DNA from 2 places in the Sporomusa rhizae genome. Region 2 is predicted to be linked to the other one. Evidence: riboswitches for the same ligand, from Rfam matches in the RefSeq annotation. Region 2 holds a riboswitch; the other holds the start of a gene.
What was found. A riboswitch is a leader RNA that binds a small molecule or an ion and turns the genes downstream of it on or off. The one in region 2 is predicted to bind cyclic di-AMP.
Positions count from the first base shown of each region.

Region 1: another riboswitch for cyclic di-AMP. It lies ahead of SRRS_RS12305 (peptidoglycan-binding protein); the one in region 2 lies ahead of SRRS_RS10845 (C40 family peptidase).

Region 1 is NZ_CP156925.1:2,644,479-2,652,340, reverse strand. It holds gene recG (ATP-dependent DNA helicase RecG) at 1-467, shown strand, start outside; gene SRRS_RS12335 (hypothetical protein) at 656-862, shown strand; gene SRRS_RS12330 (TVP38/TMEM64 family protein) at 912-1,583, shown strand; gene SRRS_RS12325 (HipA family kinase) at 1,703-2,488, opposite strand; gene SRRS_RS12320 (hypothetical protein) at 2,740-3,342, opposite strand; gene SRRS_RS12315 (2-hydroxymuconate tautomerase) at 3,914-4,093, shown strand; gene SRRS_RS12310 (hypothetical protein) at 4,154-4,642, shown strand; cyclic di-AMP (ydaO/yuaA leader) riboswitch at 5,017-5,154, shown strand; gene SRRS_RS12305 (peptidoglycan-binding protein) at 5,159-5,797, shown strand; gene guaB (IMP dehydrogenase) at 5,940-7,394, shown strand; gene SRRS_RS12295 (polysaccharide deacetylase family protein) at 7,529-7,862, opposite strand, start outside.
Region 2 is NZ_CP156925.1:2,367,181-2,375,042, reverse strand. It holds gene SRRS_RS10855 (metal ABC transporter solute-binding protein, Zn/Mn family) at 1-666, opposite strand, end outside; gene SRRS_RS10850 (ABC transporter ATP-binding protein) at 821-2,551, opposite strand; gene SRRS_RS10845 (C40 family peptidase) at 2,704-3,372, opposite strand; cyclic di-AMP (ydaO/yuaA leader) riboswitch at 3,376-3,514, opposite strand; gene SRRS_RS10840 (glycosyltransferase family 2 protein) at 3,614-4,573, opposite strand; gene mqnE (aminofutalosine synthase MqnE) at 4,739-5,815, shown strand; gene aroH (chorismate mutase) at 5,885-6,241, opposite strand; gene SRRS_RS10825 (hypothetical protein) at 6,347-6,649, opposite strand; gene SRRS_RS10820 (HyaD/HybD family hydrogenase maturation endopeptidase) at 6,722-7,219, opposite strand; gene cybH (Ni/Fe-hydrogenase, b-type cytochrome subunit) at 7,219-7,862, opposite strand, start outside.

The sequences.
Region 1 (7,862 bases), 280 kb from region 2:
ACGGTAATATAAAAGCACTTATCGCTACTACGGTAATCGAAGTAGGAGTTAATGTTCCCAATGCCACGGTAATAATAATCGAGGGTGCCGACCGCTTCGGCCTGGCGCAACTTCATCAGTTGCGCGGCCGTGTCGGCCGTGGTGAATATAAGTCTTACTGTATTCTGTTATCAGACAGTACCAACGAAGAAACAGTTGAACGTTTGAAAATTATGACCGAAGTAAACGACGGCTTTATTTTGGCAGAGAAGGATTTGGTGTTAAGAGGACCGGGGCAGTTTTTCGGTACACATCAACATGGTATGCCGGACTTAAAGATTGCCGACATTGTCAGGGATACTGATATATTACTAGAGGCCCGCCAAGCTGCTCAGCAGACGGTTTGTACACCGGAATACTTAGAAAAGGTGTGGCAAACACTTAAGCATTGGTTTGGCGACAAATTCAGCATGGTGTTCCATCGCTAAATCGGATAAAAAAAAAGGAGCGGCCAGAAGGCCGCCAATTATGGGAGAGGAGAAAATTTACATTACTAATATTGACATTTTGAATGGGGTTTATACGTACCTTATTAAATTTTTTTAAATTTATTTCTTATTTTTTTTTACTGTCACGTACACACTAAAGATAAATAACTGTAAGGGTGGTGGGCAGTTTGAAAAATAATAGTTATTCAGAAGAGCAATTACGTAGTATTGCCGGCGAATGTCGTGAATTTGAACATATTATAAACGCTATGGGCTATGGTTATTCCTTACTCAACGTATCGGCTTCAAATTATGTCAGACGCTGCACTGACTGCACGCATTGGTTTGATGGTTCCTGCAACATATTTCAAAGAGAAATAGCCCAATGGGAATAAACAAACAGCGCTGATTCAGCGCTGTTTTTGAGAGATAGGAAGGTACTAGATGAATAAGTTACTAGGTTGGCTCGCAATTATTGCACTTATCGGATTAACGTATATGTGGCAGCCGGAATTTTTCCACCACGCTTATGGTATTATTGAAAGAGGCGACATTGCCGCCTTGGCAGAATATTTAAGATCTTTCGGACCTAGCGCCGTCATGATAACAATTGTTCTATTTGTTATCATGACTTTTACAATTGTTTTTCCATTTATGATTTTATCAGGTGCTGCCGGCATCGTCTTTGGACTATTTTGGGGTACAATAATCTCTTGGATCGGTGAAGTGATTGGTGCCTTATTTATGTTCGTTTTCGCCCGCTATTTTTTCCGTCACGCCGTCGAGGGCTGGATAGCGAAAAGTCGTTATCTTAAGCAAGTAGATGACTATAGTGCCGCCAATGGATTTAAAGCACTTTTGCTAGCCAGACTCTTACCCTTGGCACCATCCGGTATTATAACTGCCGTTGCTGCGATTAGCCGTATCTCTTTCAAAGACTTTTTTCTGGCAACCATCATCGGTAAGCTACCGCCGGTAGTTGTTAAGGTATTACTGGGACACGATATTGTTTTTGCCGGTGAAAATTTAGGTCGGCTAATTTTTATTATCCTGCTGGTTATCGTTATTTATGGCGTTCTCTGGTGGCAAAAAAGAAATAAAAAAACCGAACTTTGAAATTTTTGTGTAGGGAACTAACGGCACTTTATAAAAAAACGAAACTACTTACCATCAGTAAAAAGTTGGTATTCGGTAGTTTCATTTTTATTTCGTTTTTTAGGAATTATAGCAATAAATCATTTTTGCCCGCCTCTGCTTCTCGGAATCAACCTGCAAAGTTCTTCACATATCAAATCGACCATATCCCTGCGTATTTTTGCATATTCCGATAAAGCGGTGCGATCCACCTCACCCGGCAGCCATTTCTGAGGAATTTCCTGTATGATACCGTCAATTTGCTCATTACTAATCTTTCTTACTATATTGACATATGGTACAAAATCCTGAAAAAAAAGAATATTGTTTAGCAATTTTCTATAGTATCGAAAATAATATGTTATTATTTTTGTACCCAGTTTCTGTAGCGAGTCAATCGTCCAGCGACTGGATCTAAATAAATGCGAATTATCGATTGCATAGATTTTGTACTGCTCATTCTCAAGACGGAGAAGTAAGTTTTTATGATTTTTTGCCCGATCCGCATTGTGAAACATATGGTCAAACAACACAACGCCAGCCATGTCTTTGACATTAATAGCCTTATATAGTTTCTCTTTTCTTACGTATTCCGTATTTTCAATGTAGCGCGAGGCAAAATGCAGTCCTGGTTCCAAACCTAACTCAAGAAGATATGAATTATTATTCAATATTTTTTCATCAATGCTAATGATATCACTCGCCGGAAAACACAACCCCATTATCGCACCAAACTTTGCTGCAAAAAATTCGCTTACCAAAACCCTGGAGCCAAGCCGGTTGTTTTGGAATTTTACTACATAGACGTTTTCATCTTGAGCACGAAAAAACTGCGGCACAGTAACCCCGACGCCTACTTTCCCCAAATATGCTGCCGCCATTAGCATACTGTCAATCCCTCCTAACGCAGTCAAAAAAAATACGGCTTGTGCCCAGCATCAGCGAGAGCAGCAGAAACCGCTGTTACTCTATCCGAATAAAATATATTTTTATCCGGAAAAAATATATTTTCATTATTTACTGTGACAATAGAACTCTCTTGATAAAAAGACTCGGTAAAAAAATTCACCGAGTCTTTTACCCTGGCATTAGCATTAATTTAATTGATATTTTCACTCGTACCCAAAAATCGTCAGCTTTAGCAACATTCAGCTGATCTGGACACTGACGTTAAAGCTTCAAGATTTACTACAGCTGTACTTACCGTATTATCAGATATTCCCGAAGAATTACCTGGGCCGAATATCTCATTAACCGATATAAAGGCCAGCTCATCATCGACATTTCCAAGTATACCCTCAAATATAAAGCCACCAAGAGTCGTAACTACTACGTTATCACCAATCATACGTCTTAGTATGCAAATCAGTTCATGGCTCTCTTGGCGCTCACTTGTTTCGGTTATTTGCTGCGATACCTCAGTCCTCATAGAGTGAGCCGAATCACAATCCTCTGATGATGTAAATGGATTAGCTCTTATCCCAGTAGCTTTGGCAACAATTTGCCACAAATCAACTTGTAAGAATCTTACCTCTACGACTTCTCCACCGGGAGAAAGAATTTCTACGTTCGATTGAGCCTCAATAGCTGGCGATAAAAAAGCTATACGGCAGTCCTCAACCTTTTGTAAATTACCAAAATATGTCATACCGTCGAAGCCAAATAACAATACATCTGTGTTTAACTCGCGATCGAGTTCCCTAATCAAGCATTCGTTGCGGAGTTCTCTGAAGATACTCACAAGTATAGACCTCCTTCAATATCTAATAAGCAATATACTACTATACTTTATGAGTAATAGAATCAATTTGTTACTTTCGCATCATTATAAAAAACAAATAGTTATATATTTACGTCAGATTAACTATGCACAATTTGTAATTTTGAAGGTATATGTTTTTTAACCATCTCCGGCTTATGGGATCCGTATTAGTTTCATCAATGAGAGGCCCGGCTTTGTGATAAGGTAACGACCGGATTTTGGCCCAATGTGTGGCAGGAAATAAGCACTAACAGAGGTATTGGCGGAGATTTCTTACCTACCGGTACTGGCTACGACGTAAACCAAAAGCAGGATTAGGCAAATTTATATGCTGTTCCTAGCAACCGGCAAATCAAAAAAGAGTCAATCACGGTTGCAACGCGACTAACATTTTATAAGTTTGACAAAAACTTCGCTTACTTTTAATAAAATTGCGGCCTGATATTGTTTTTACAATCTATGAAATTTTTAACTGCTGCTACCAAATTTAAGCAGGGGATATATTATCTAGCACGAAAAATACTAATAATAGATTTTGGAGGTGTAGCAAATGCCAATTGTACAAATTGACCTGCTCGAAGGCCGTTCTCAAGAACAAAAGCAGGAAATGGTCAAAAGAGTGACTGAAGTAATTGTCGAAACTGCAAAATGTCCACCTGAAGCCGTAACTATCATCGTACGTGAATCTCCTGTCGCTAAGGCTGGTGTATTTTTGTCTAGCAAGAAATAATTTGTCAGGCCATTTCGCAGAGCGAAATGGCCTGATTATTAGAAAGGTAGTGCTTAACGTATGAACCCTATACAATTTGCACTTGAAATTGAAACTGCTATAAGCAGTGAAATAGCGTCATTAGCAGATATCGTTACCGAAAATTTGCCGTTTATTACTCTCCTTGAGCAATTCCAAGATGGCTTTTTACAACTTTTATTCGCAGCAGAGGCAACTAACATCGACATCGCTCACTATCCTAATGTAGATGAAACTAAATTGCTCGGCTTGGACACAGCCTGGCAAGAGGCTATTAACCCGAGTAAAATAAATACTAATATTAAGGTATTAACAAAGCTTTGGGCAGTCTACACTGCTATAGACAAATCAGTGCAGTTTTACCATCAAGCAGCACTCAATAATGCCCACCCCCAAACCCGGATATTTTTTAGTTCTCTCAGCCACGTAAAAAAGATCTTACAGAGAAGAGTGAATGGCATTATCCAAGTGTACGACAACCATTACTGGGGCGAGCTTGGGTTTGCACCATTTATGCTGGGCAAAAACTAGCCATCCCGAAAAGAGACTCCAAACCCATTTTGCGGGTAGGTAAACCCAATATTATTAAAAATTGGCAGACTGCACTGCATACTGCTTGTAATAGACTAAGATGGGACTATCTGAATGGTAGTCCCATTTTACTGTCAGTATCCTAATTGTCTACAAATGATATACTGATAGATTGGCCGGTTATTCTGTAAGGCTTTTTTGTCGCATACCAATGCTTTAACATATAATTCCTAAGTTTTGTTTACGCGTAATAAAAATTTATATTATATAAGGTAGCATATAGGAGCATACCAAAGAATAAGCTTGTCTAATAATAAGTGTTTTCTAATAACTACTTCATATATTGTTTGCCCTTTATAAATATATCGTGTAATATATACGACAAGCCGAATTTCCTAATAAAAAAGGAAAACGGGGGAACCATTTCTGGGGTGAATCCGCATAATGCGGTAGGGATTTCCCTTTGTCCCGAACCCGTCAGCTAACCTCGTAGGCTTTTAGAAAGGGGTGTTTTTAATGAAAAACATCAAAAAAATTATTAGTTCCGCCATTGCTATGGCATTCCTAGGTGCTACATTCTGGACACCATTAGCCTTAGCTGCATTAGGAGATCAAGCACTTAAATCAGGAATGACAGGTCAAACAGTAGAAGAGCTGCAGTCTAGACTTATCGAATTGGGTTATGATAGCATCTCAGTTGATGGGGTTTTTGGCGAAACTACTGAGCAATCGGTAATCGACTATCAAAATAAGAAAAACCTTGCCGCTGACGGAGTTGTCGGCCAGGAAACTGTTCAAGTCATGCAAGACAGTCGTATGCCAGAGGTATCAAGAAGTAACGCTCCAGGACGCTATAAAGCTGTTCTGGATATAAAGGCTACTGCTTATGCCGCCGGTCCGCATGATAACGGCCAATGGGGCAACATGACGTATATGGGTACCATGGTACGCCCAGGTGTAATTGCCGTTGATCCACAAGTAATTCCACTTGGTTCTCGCTTATATATTGAATTTGCCGACGGAAAAGGTATGTATGGAGTAGCTGAAGATACCGGAGGCGCAATCAAGGGAAACCGTATCGATATTGCCATGCAGTCAGTAGCAGTGGCTTATGATTTCGGTATTCAAAATGTAAAAGTATATGTTCTTAGTTAATGATAAGCCTGGCATTATTTTGCCAGGCTGAATTATTTTTTTTTATTATTACATAAAAAGAGGTAGATTTGGCTAGTTTATTTGTGTTATTATATTGGGAAATACCTATTACGATGATGTTCACTGAAAGGAGTTTCAACTGATGTTTGACAACAAATTTGGCCCCGAAGGTTTAACTTTTGATGATGTACTACTTGTACCCGCAAAATCAGAAGTTCTGCCGAGAGAAGTAGAAGTATCCACTTACTTGACAAAAAACATTAAGCTTAATATGCCTATTATCAGTTCTGGCATGGATACCGTTACGGAAGCCCGTATGGCAATTGCCATGGCACGTGAAGGTGGCATAGGGGTAATACATAAAAATATGCCGATTGCTCGTCAAGCAAATGAAATTGATAAAGTCAAACGCTCTGAGCATGGAATTATTGTTGACCCAATATTTTTATCTCCCAGTAATACACTGCAAGATGCCCATAACCTTATGGAAAAATATCATATTTCCGGTGTTCCGGTAACTAATGCTGGCAAACTTGTCGGTATTCTTACAAACCGGGATTTGCGTTTTGAAACCGATTTAAGCCGTAAAATTTCTGATTGCATGACCAGAGAACACCTAATCACTGCCCATGTTGGCACTTCATTAGAAGAAGCCAAAGAAATTTTACGTGAGCATCGCATCGAGAAGCTGCCCTTGCTTGATTCCGAAGGAAACTTAAAAGGACTTATTACAATAAAAGATATTGAAAAAGCCCAAAAGTACCCGAATTCAGCCAAAGATCCTAAAGGTCGCTTATTAGTAGCCGCCGCTATTGGTGTTGGTTCTGATATGATGGAGCGTGTTGAAGCTATTGTTGCAGCCAAAGTAGATGTTCTCGTTGTAGATACCGCCCACGGCCATTCACGAGGGGTACTTGAAGCGGTTAGAACCATCAAGAATACATTCCCGCATGTTGACCTAATTGCCGGAAACGTAGCCACAGCTGAGGCTACCCGTGATTTAATTGAGGCAGGGGCAGATGCTGTGAAAGTAGGAATTGGGCCAGGTTCTATATGCACCACCCGTGTTATCGCCGGCATTGGTGTGCCGCAAATTACAGCAATCTACAATTGTTCCAGAGCTGCTCGTGAGTATAATGTCCCCATTATTGCTGACGGTGGTATTAAATACTCTGGAGACGTTGCCAAAGCTATCGCGGCCGGAGCTCAAGTGGTAATGATAGGCAACCTTCTCGCAGGTACTGAAGAAAGTCCTGGCGAAACCATTATTTATCAAGGCCGCAGCTATAAAGTATACCGTGGCATGGGATCACTGGGGGCCATGGCAGAAGGCAGTAAAGACCGTTACTTCCAAGAAAACATGGACAAACTTGTGCCCGAGGGAATTGAAGGCAGGGTACCGTATAAAGGCTCCGTTGCCGATACAGTATTCCAATTGCTTGGTGGTCTGCGTGCCGGAATGGGATACTGCGGTGTTCGCAATATCCAAGAATTAATTAGCAAAACCCAGTTTATCCGCATCACCGGTGCCGGCCTAAAAGAAAGCCATCCTCACGATATCAGCATTACAAAAGAATCTCCTAATTATAGTTTATAAAAAACTTACGGCTTATACTGAACCCATAAGAAAGAGGAAGCCGTTATTACCTAATCCACGTGAAAGTCAACCTTTCAGAGCAGGATAAAAAAATGCTTTGGACAATAGTCCAAAGCATTTTTTATATCAATAAATTACCATGGTGCTGGAGTCTCAAAGTTGACTACACGGAATTCAAATTTACGCTCTTTATAGTATTTAATAATATCCGTCAGCGCCTTCACTGTTTCCGCATGACCCCGCCCATCATGCATTAGTACAATAGCATGACTCCACAAGTTTTTATTTTCCATTTGGGAAACGATATTATTTAAAATACGATTGGCTTTAGCACTAGAAGCATCGCCGGAACTTATATTCCAGCCTACTTCAATATAGCCTAGTTTATTTAAAGCTCCCCAGTACTCTTTGGTAAAACTACCCGCCGACCCTCCGGGGGCTCGTGATATGCGGGGACGAACGCCGATT
Region 2 (7,862 bases):
AGTAACAATAATCCTCTTTTGAACTGTTTTTAGGCCATCTTGATATTCGCTATGAAGCTTCTGTAACTGTTCATTATATTTAGTCGCATTATCTCGATAGTATACTGCGTTAGCAGGGTCTGCCGCCGCAAGCGCTTCGGCAATGGTATTTACTTCCTTCTGCGCAAGTACAGGATCAAGCCAAACATGCGGATCTACTTCCTGATGCTTTTCAGGTTCCTGTTTTTCATTAGCATTATGCTTGTGCTCTTCCGCCGGGTCATGATCGTGCGTATGAGCTGTACCCTCTCTTAGTTCAATATCTTTACTTACTTCTACTGCTGTTGTATTGCCAAGTACATCTTTAGCCGTTACTTTACTTAGCCAATGTTCTAAATTAGCCCCATGATAAAAAAACAATTTAGAATTTTTAACCTGAACTAAGTCTTTAGCCGATGGTTCCCATTCATGCGGTTCTGCCCCGGCTGGTACCAACATAGTTACTTCAACTTTATCGCCGCCTACCTGCCGGACAAATTCATATACCGGATAAACACTAGCCAAGACTTTAATTTTAGGTTGCTGTGGAGAATTATCGCCCGGTGCAACAGTTTTTTGACCGCAGCCTGCAATCAAGGTAAGCCCGGCAATAAGCAGTACAGTTAAAAATACTTTTACTCTCATCATACACCTCTCATTTTATTAATAGGAATATTCTTATTAAATGGTAGCAGTTGTTTGTTTTTTTGTCAATAAATCCCACGAAGTTAATAGGATTATTCTTAATAAAAGTAAAATAATTAGCGGCAAAAATATTGCCGCTAAAATTATTGCCACTATTTTACTCATTTATACCAAAATCAGCTTCACTATATTTGACGACCCGAGCATATAACCCACCTTTACTAAGTAATTCCTGGTGAGTACCTGTCTCAACAATTCTGCCACCAGCTAAATATATTACCTGATCGGAAGCCATGATTGTTGACATCCTATGGGTAATTATAAAAGTTGTTCGTCCCATACTGGCTTGCCGAATAGCTGCCATAACCTGCTTCTCCGTATGAGCGTCCAAAGCAGCTGTCGGTTCATCTAGCAGTAAAATAGATGGTTCCGCAATGATCGCGCGGGCGATCGCAATCCGTTGCCGCTGGCCACCTGACAAATTTCCGCCTAATTCACCGACAACAGTATTATAGCCTTGTGGTAGCTCCATAATGAACGCATGAGCATTGGCCTTGCGAGCCGCCTGTTCAATTTGGCTTGAAGTAGCAGCAAGGTTGCCAAAGCGGATGTTTTCCAAAATAGTTGTATTAAATAAGACAGGCTCTTGCTGAATAAAGCCTATATGTTGCCGCAAATCCTTAATTTTTATGTCTTTAATATTTACGCCATCTAAATAAATAGCTCCCTGAGTGGGATCATAAAATCGTAAAAGCAGATTTGCAAATGAAGATTTACCAGCACCACTTGGCCCTACAATTGCAATAATCTCCCCAGGTTTAGCCGAAATGCTGATTGCTTCCAATACAGGCTTACCTGTTCGGTAAGCAAACGACACATCTTTAAATTCGACAACCCCCTGTGCTTTAGACATATCCAGATAACCATCGGCAACAGATGGAGTTTGTTCATTAAGCAAATTGTTAATACGATTCCAAGCTACTATTCCAAACTTTAAAAATGTCATCGCCTGACTGATCTTACGAACAGGCATAGGGACATTGATAATATAAACTAAAAAAGCAAACATCCCGCCGATACTCAAATCGCCATTAATAACTTCCCGCCCGCCATACCAAACAATTATCGTCAAACCAATAGCAGCAAGGAATTCTACCAAGGGAACAAGTATCGCGCTCAAACGCTGGGCTTTCAGCAAATCCCCCGCAGCCTGTTGAATTTTGTCACTAAATTTTCGATACTCATAATCTTCACGAACATAACTTTGCACAATCATTACCGATACCAAAGATTGTTGAATAATTGACGTTACCTTAGCCAAAGTATGTTCAACAAGCGCCCCCATCCTGCCAATTTTACTATTAAAAAAGCTGATAGCGACAATAATAAAAGGCAAGGTTGCGAATGTTACCATGGCCAATTTCCAATCAAAATAAATCATAATTGCCATGATGGCCAGTAGGTTTAGCGACTCGACAATGATATCCGGTATACCCACAGTTACCGCCTGTTGAATCAACAACAAGTCATTAGTAAACAATGAAATCAAATCACCGGAGGGCATTTTCATAAAATAAGCATAGTCGAGTGACTGTAATTTGGTGAACATGTCTTCCCGTAGCTTAGCCAACATCTGGTTACCAGCCTTAGCCATACGGTAACCGTAGAAATAGGAAAATAAGCCGCGGATTAGATACAATATTACTATCCCGGCAATAATAATATGCAAAAATGTGATGTTGCCGCCAGACAGCGCATCATCAATTAGCAGCTTTACGACTAACGGCGCTGCTAAGCCAGCTATACTTGCAATGATAAAACACACTATCGCCGTCGTGGCCTGCAGCCAGTAGGGCATTATAAATTTGCGCCAGTAAAAAGTAAACATAATAAATTCTCCACCATAATAACACTTAACTTACATAGTATGTACCAATTACTTTATTTAAATACCAGCATTTTTTAAAAAATCCTGCCAAACATACCCCTAATCAAAAAAATAAAAATGGGAAGGCTGACAACGCCTTCCCTTTTGTTCCTTTACATCACACGACGGGCGCCAACGTAACGCGGACCCCAATAGCTACTGTTCATACTGTCAATAGCTACACCGCGGCTGGACGTAGCACTGATAAATCTACCATCACCAAGGTAGATACCGCTGTGAGATGCTCCTGAAGCATAAGTGCTAAAAAACACTAAATCTCCAGGCTGGAGACGATTGTAAGATACATATCGTCCGACTTCAAACTGCTCATCAGCCATACGCGGCAGGTAAATACCACTCTGAGCAAATACATAACGGGTAAAGCCGGAACAGTCAAAACCACCGGGACTCGTCCCACCGAATACATAAGGTACACCAGTGTAGCGCATGGAAGTCTGAACAACACGCCGTATCGAAGCCGTTGAAGAATCACGGCTGACCGGAATATCCCTTCCCATTAGAGCACGATAAGTTTGCGCCCCTACTACACCATCAGCGTCTAGACCACGAGCCGCCTGAAAAGCCTTAACAGCACTAGCTGTTAATTCGCCAAAATCACCATCAGCTGATCCTGCGTTAAAGCCTAGACTATTTAGCTGGGCTTGAATGGCGACTACATCGGCTCCCTGGTCACCGACCTCATATGTACCGGAAGCATGGGCAAAAGTAGCGGTCCCAAAAAAGAGACAAAAAGCGACAACAAACCCGAAAAACTTTCCCAATACATTTCTCCTCTCGCTGGCCTCCGAGGTTAGCTGACGGGTTAGGGTTGCAGGCACCCTACGTAAGAAGCATAACACTTCTTACGTTTCACCCCATAAAATGGTTCCCCCGTTCCTGAGCTGGATTCGGCTTTCTACAATGCTCTTTATTCTTATATTCGTCTAAAAACTAAAAATTCCTGCCCAAAATCGTGTTTTTTTTACATTTATTAGGGTAATTGTTTTTATTAGCAAAGAATTTTCATTGATTATGTTTTTCTGTCTGCTGACCAAGTTCAGCGCGCAGCCAATATAAAGGACGTTGTTTTACTTCTTCAAATATTCTTCCGACATATTCGCCAATAATGCCGATTCCTGCTAATTGCAGTCCGCCTAAAAGCGAAATACTGGCAGTTATTGTTGCCCAGCCAGGAACAGCTTCGTCGGTAAACAATCTAATATATATTACATGCAATGTCAGAACGATACTGCCGAGTCCTAACGCTATACCTATGTAAAACGCAAATCTAAGCGGCGTTTTTGAATAGGCCGTAATACCATCTAAAGCAAAGTGCAGCATCTTTCGTAAGGAAAATTTAGATTTTCCGGCAAATCGCTTGGGAGCAACAAATTCGATATACGTTTGGCGATACCCGATTGCACTAATCATGCCCCTAATAAACCTTGCACGTTCCCGGAACCGCCGGAAGCTTTTCACCACCTGTTTATCAAGCAGTCTAAAGTCAGAACCGCCCTCAGTAACCCGTATATTTGACACCGCATTCATTAGTTTATAGAACATACCTGAGGTAAAGCTCTTAAACCAAGATACCCCTTCTGTATTAACCCGTATTGTTTGGACTACCTGAAAGCCATTATTCCATTGGGCAAGTAATTGCGGTAACATTTCGGGCGGATGCTGCATATCGCCATCCATAGTAATTACTGCATCCCCATCGGCATGGTCTAAGCCACAGGACAAAGCCACTTGATGACCGAAGTTTCGAGCTAAAATCAAGGCCCTCACCCGGTTATCAGAATTTACTAACCGTTCAAGGATAAGAGGAGTAGCATCACTCGATCCGTCATCGATGAAGATAAGCTCAAAATAATAAGGCTGCTGCTCCATATGTTTAATAACTTCCTGATAAAAGTTGTCGATATTATCTTGTTCATTAAATACTGGTACAACAATAGAAATTAGTTTTTTAGGTAACGGCATACCGCTCCCCCTCCTTGTCACCAATATATTATTACATCACCTGCCCATAATTGCAATTAAATCTTTAGCCAAGATTTAATACATTTAGCACCCAAACCGTCCTTGGCCAGTTAGCAGGATATCTCCTATAAACCGCGAAATTATTTTAGGAAAGGAGTGTCTGCCTTGGATAAACTAGAAGCTAAAATCCGCGCCGGTATCCGGCTTACCCGTAACGACGGCTTAACTTTACTTGCTTCTAATGACATAGGTTGGCTTGGATATCTCGCCGATATAGCAAGACAGCGTATCAGTGGCAATTATGTCTATTTTAATGTTAACCGCCATATAAATTTGACTAATGTTTGCACTGCCAAATGTAAGTTTTGTGCATTTGGTTGTGATAGCGACAGTGCTCATGCTTATGCCATGACCAAAGAACAGGTGTTAACTGTAGCGGCAAAGGCAGCTGAAGACAAACGTCTTGCCGAACTTCACATAGTTAGCGGCTTGCACCCTGACTGGCCTTTTGAATACTATGTGGATATAATTAGCGCCCTGCATACTGCTTTACCGCATATTCATCTTAAGGCATTTACTTGTGTTGAGATATGCTATTTCGCTAAGATTTCCGGTCAAAGCATAACCGGTGTACTCCAGAGGCTTAAGGCGGCTGGCTTAGGTTCTATGCCTGGCGGCGGTGCCGAAATTCTTAGTGATAGAGTACGCCGGGAAGTATGTCCCAATAAAGCTAGTGCCGCTGAATGGCTTGATGCGGCTCGCGTTGCACATAAGCTAGACATCCGCACGAACGCTAGTATACTGTACGGCCATATTGAAACACCAGAGGAAAGAATTGATCATCTACTCGCTCTTCGCACTCTGCAAGACGAAACAAAAGGCTTCCAAACCTTTATCGGACTTCCCTTTCATCCTGCTAACACCAGATTGTCTGAATCAATTAGCCGGGTTCCGGCTTGGGAAGATCTAAAAATGGTAGCAATCGCTAGATTAATGCTGGATAATTTTAATAATATCAAAGCATATTGGGTTATGTTAAACCCTCAGATTGCTCAACTTGCCCTTGGTTTTGGTGCTAACGACATCGACGGCACTGTCAGCGAAGAAAAAATCAGCCACGCAGCCGGAGCTAAAACCAGCCAGCTCTTAAGTACCGAAACAATCTTGACCTTAATTCGTCAGGCCGGACGTATACCTGTTGAGCGCGATTCACTATATAATATTATTAACATTTATGAGTAGTATTTATTAATAACTAAAGCCTGCATTGTCAATGAACAATGCAGGCTTTAGTACGTTTAACTTGTTTTATTACCTAATATCCTGCCGCAAAATAACAGCATCATGCAAATAAACATGTTTAATCTCTTGCTGCCTAACATCAGTATTCCAGAGAATCAATACCCGAACACACAAGGGAAGTGCTTCTGGGCATTCTATTTCTTGTGTCCCGAATAAGGGTACCTGGACCCACCCTAACCTTCTTGCACCGGCAGCGGGAAAAGTGGCATTTAGGTCAGGTGTCGAACTAAATATCACCGCACCAATATCTTCGATATCTATTGTGTTCTCACTCGTCATTGCCGTAAGAAGCTCGGCCACGCGTTCAAATATTTCTTCACGGTTATTGGCTGTAACGGTTGTCGCGCCACGAACACCACGCAACATCTAATGACCACTCCTAGAAAGTATTAGCAAAAGCTTCTGGTAAACATTATACGCGAAAAACCGCGAATTTCCTATAATTATTTAGTTGGTTATTTCAATATGCTTTTATGGTTTGTTGCAACGGCAGGAATTACATATGTGGCATTTCCACCAACCACACTCAGGACATACACTATTCGACTGATTAAGTTCAACATATTGCCCTTGTTCATACTCTTTCCAACAGAAAATTGATCCCGCTACTTTCTTTAATTTAACAGCCCTAGTATCTACCCATAGCTTTTGGTCAAAGACAGTAATTAATAATTCCTGACATTTTTTTTCGGGGTTATAACGATGATCTTCGGCAGGAAATACCTCCGGTTCATCTTTTAGGGTCAGAATAACATACAGGACACTGTACTTCACAGCCCCACCTCCGCATTTACCCGTTGACTAAACTTCAGATTGGCTAACTCCGACTTCCCTCCAAAGTTAAGTCTACTTCGTAATACCTATGTCTGCGGCAAGCGGTTTATACCCCCATGAACGTAAAACTTCAAGAGTCTTGTTCACAACTTTAAAAGTACATGGTTTTACTGCTTCACTAAGCTCAAGTCCAACATCAATGACAGCAGGTTGGACACCTAAGACGACAACCTCCTGTATCGGCTGCCCCACTAGTTCAATTGCAGTTAAAACATCCTGTATACCTATTTCATGCATTGATACCTTATGTTTAAAATAAGTTTTAACTTCTTCATTAGCAAAATGATAAAAATCTCCCGCACTGCCGCCGCCGTTTACAGCATCAATGATAAGCAGCCGGGTTGCTCCTGTAATAAATCGAAGCAATTCCATTCCCAGCGTGCCGCCATCCAAAATTTCAACGTTGTCCGGGAACGTATAGCGTCGGGCGAGCTCTTCTACCACCCGGACGCCAAAACCTTCATCTTGCATTAAGATATTACCGACACCTAAGACAACAACTTTATCCACTATCGCAGCTCCTGTTTTGCCGTACTTTTAGGACTCACTATGTCCCCCAAATCTTCGGGTTCTTCCTCCATATATTTGACTCCAGAGAACATAGAAGAAATTTCGCCGCCTTTTTCTACAAAGTCAGCTCTGATTGCCATATAAACATGCACAATGACAAATAGCATAATAAACCAAGCAACAAAGTGATGGATGATATGTACAACATATTCATTTACCAACCAGTTGTTGAACGGCCCAAAGACCTTGGCCAAAAAACGATTTGGCTCAATCATGTAATACATAGCAAACCCGGTTATTATCATAATGATAAACATTAAATAAACAGACAAATACCCCGACCTAGCCAACGAGTTTCTCAAATATGGTCGATGCGCTCCGCGCATAAACATATAATGCATTTGCGTATCCATTATTCCTGTCCAGTACAGTTTTGTCCAGGGCCTGGGCAATAACCTGTCACCAGGATTGATGATAAAACCATATATTCGGGGAATAAAAGAAGCAACAAGCACATATCCGGCTATAAAATGAATATATCTTATCACTTCCATTGACATTACGTTATTGACAGCAAAAGTAGGATCAATACCTTGGGTTCCCAGAAAAAATGGATTGCCAATATATAGCCCGGTAAAAAACA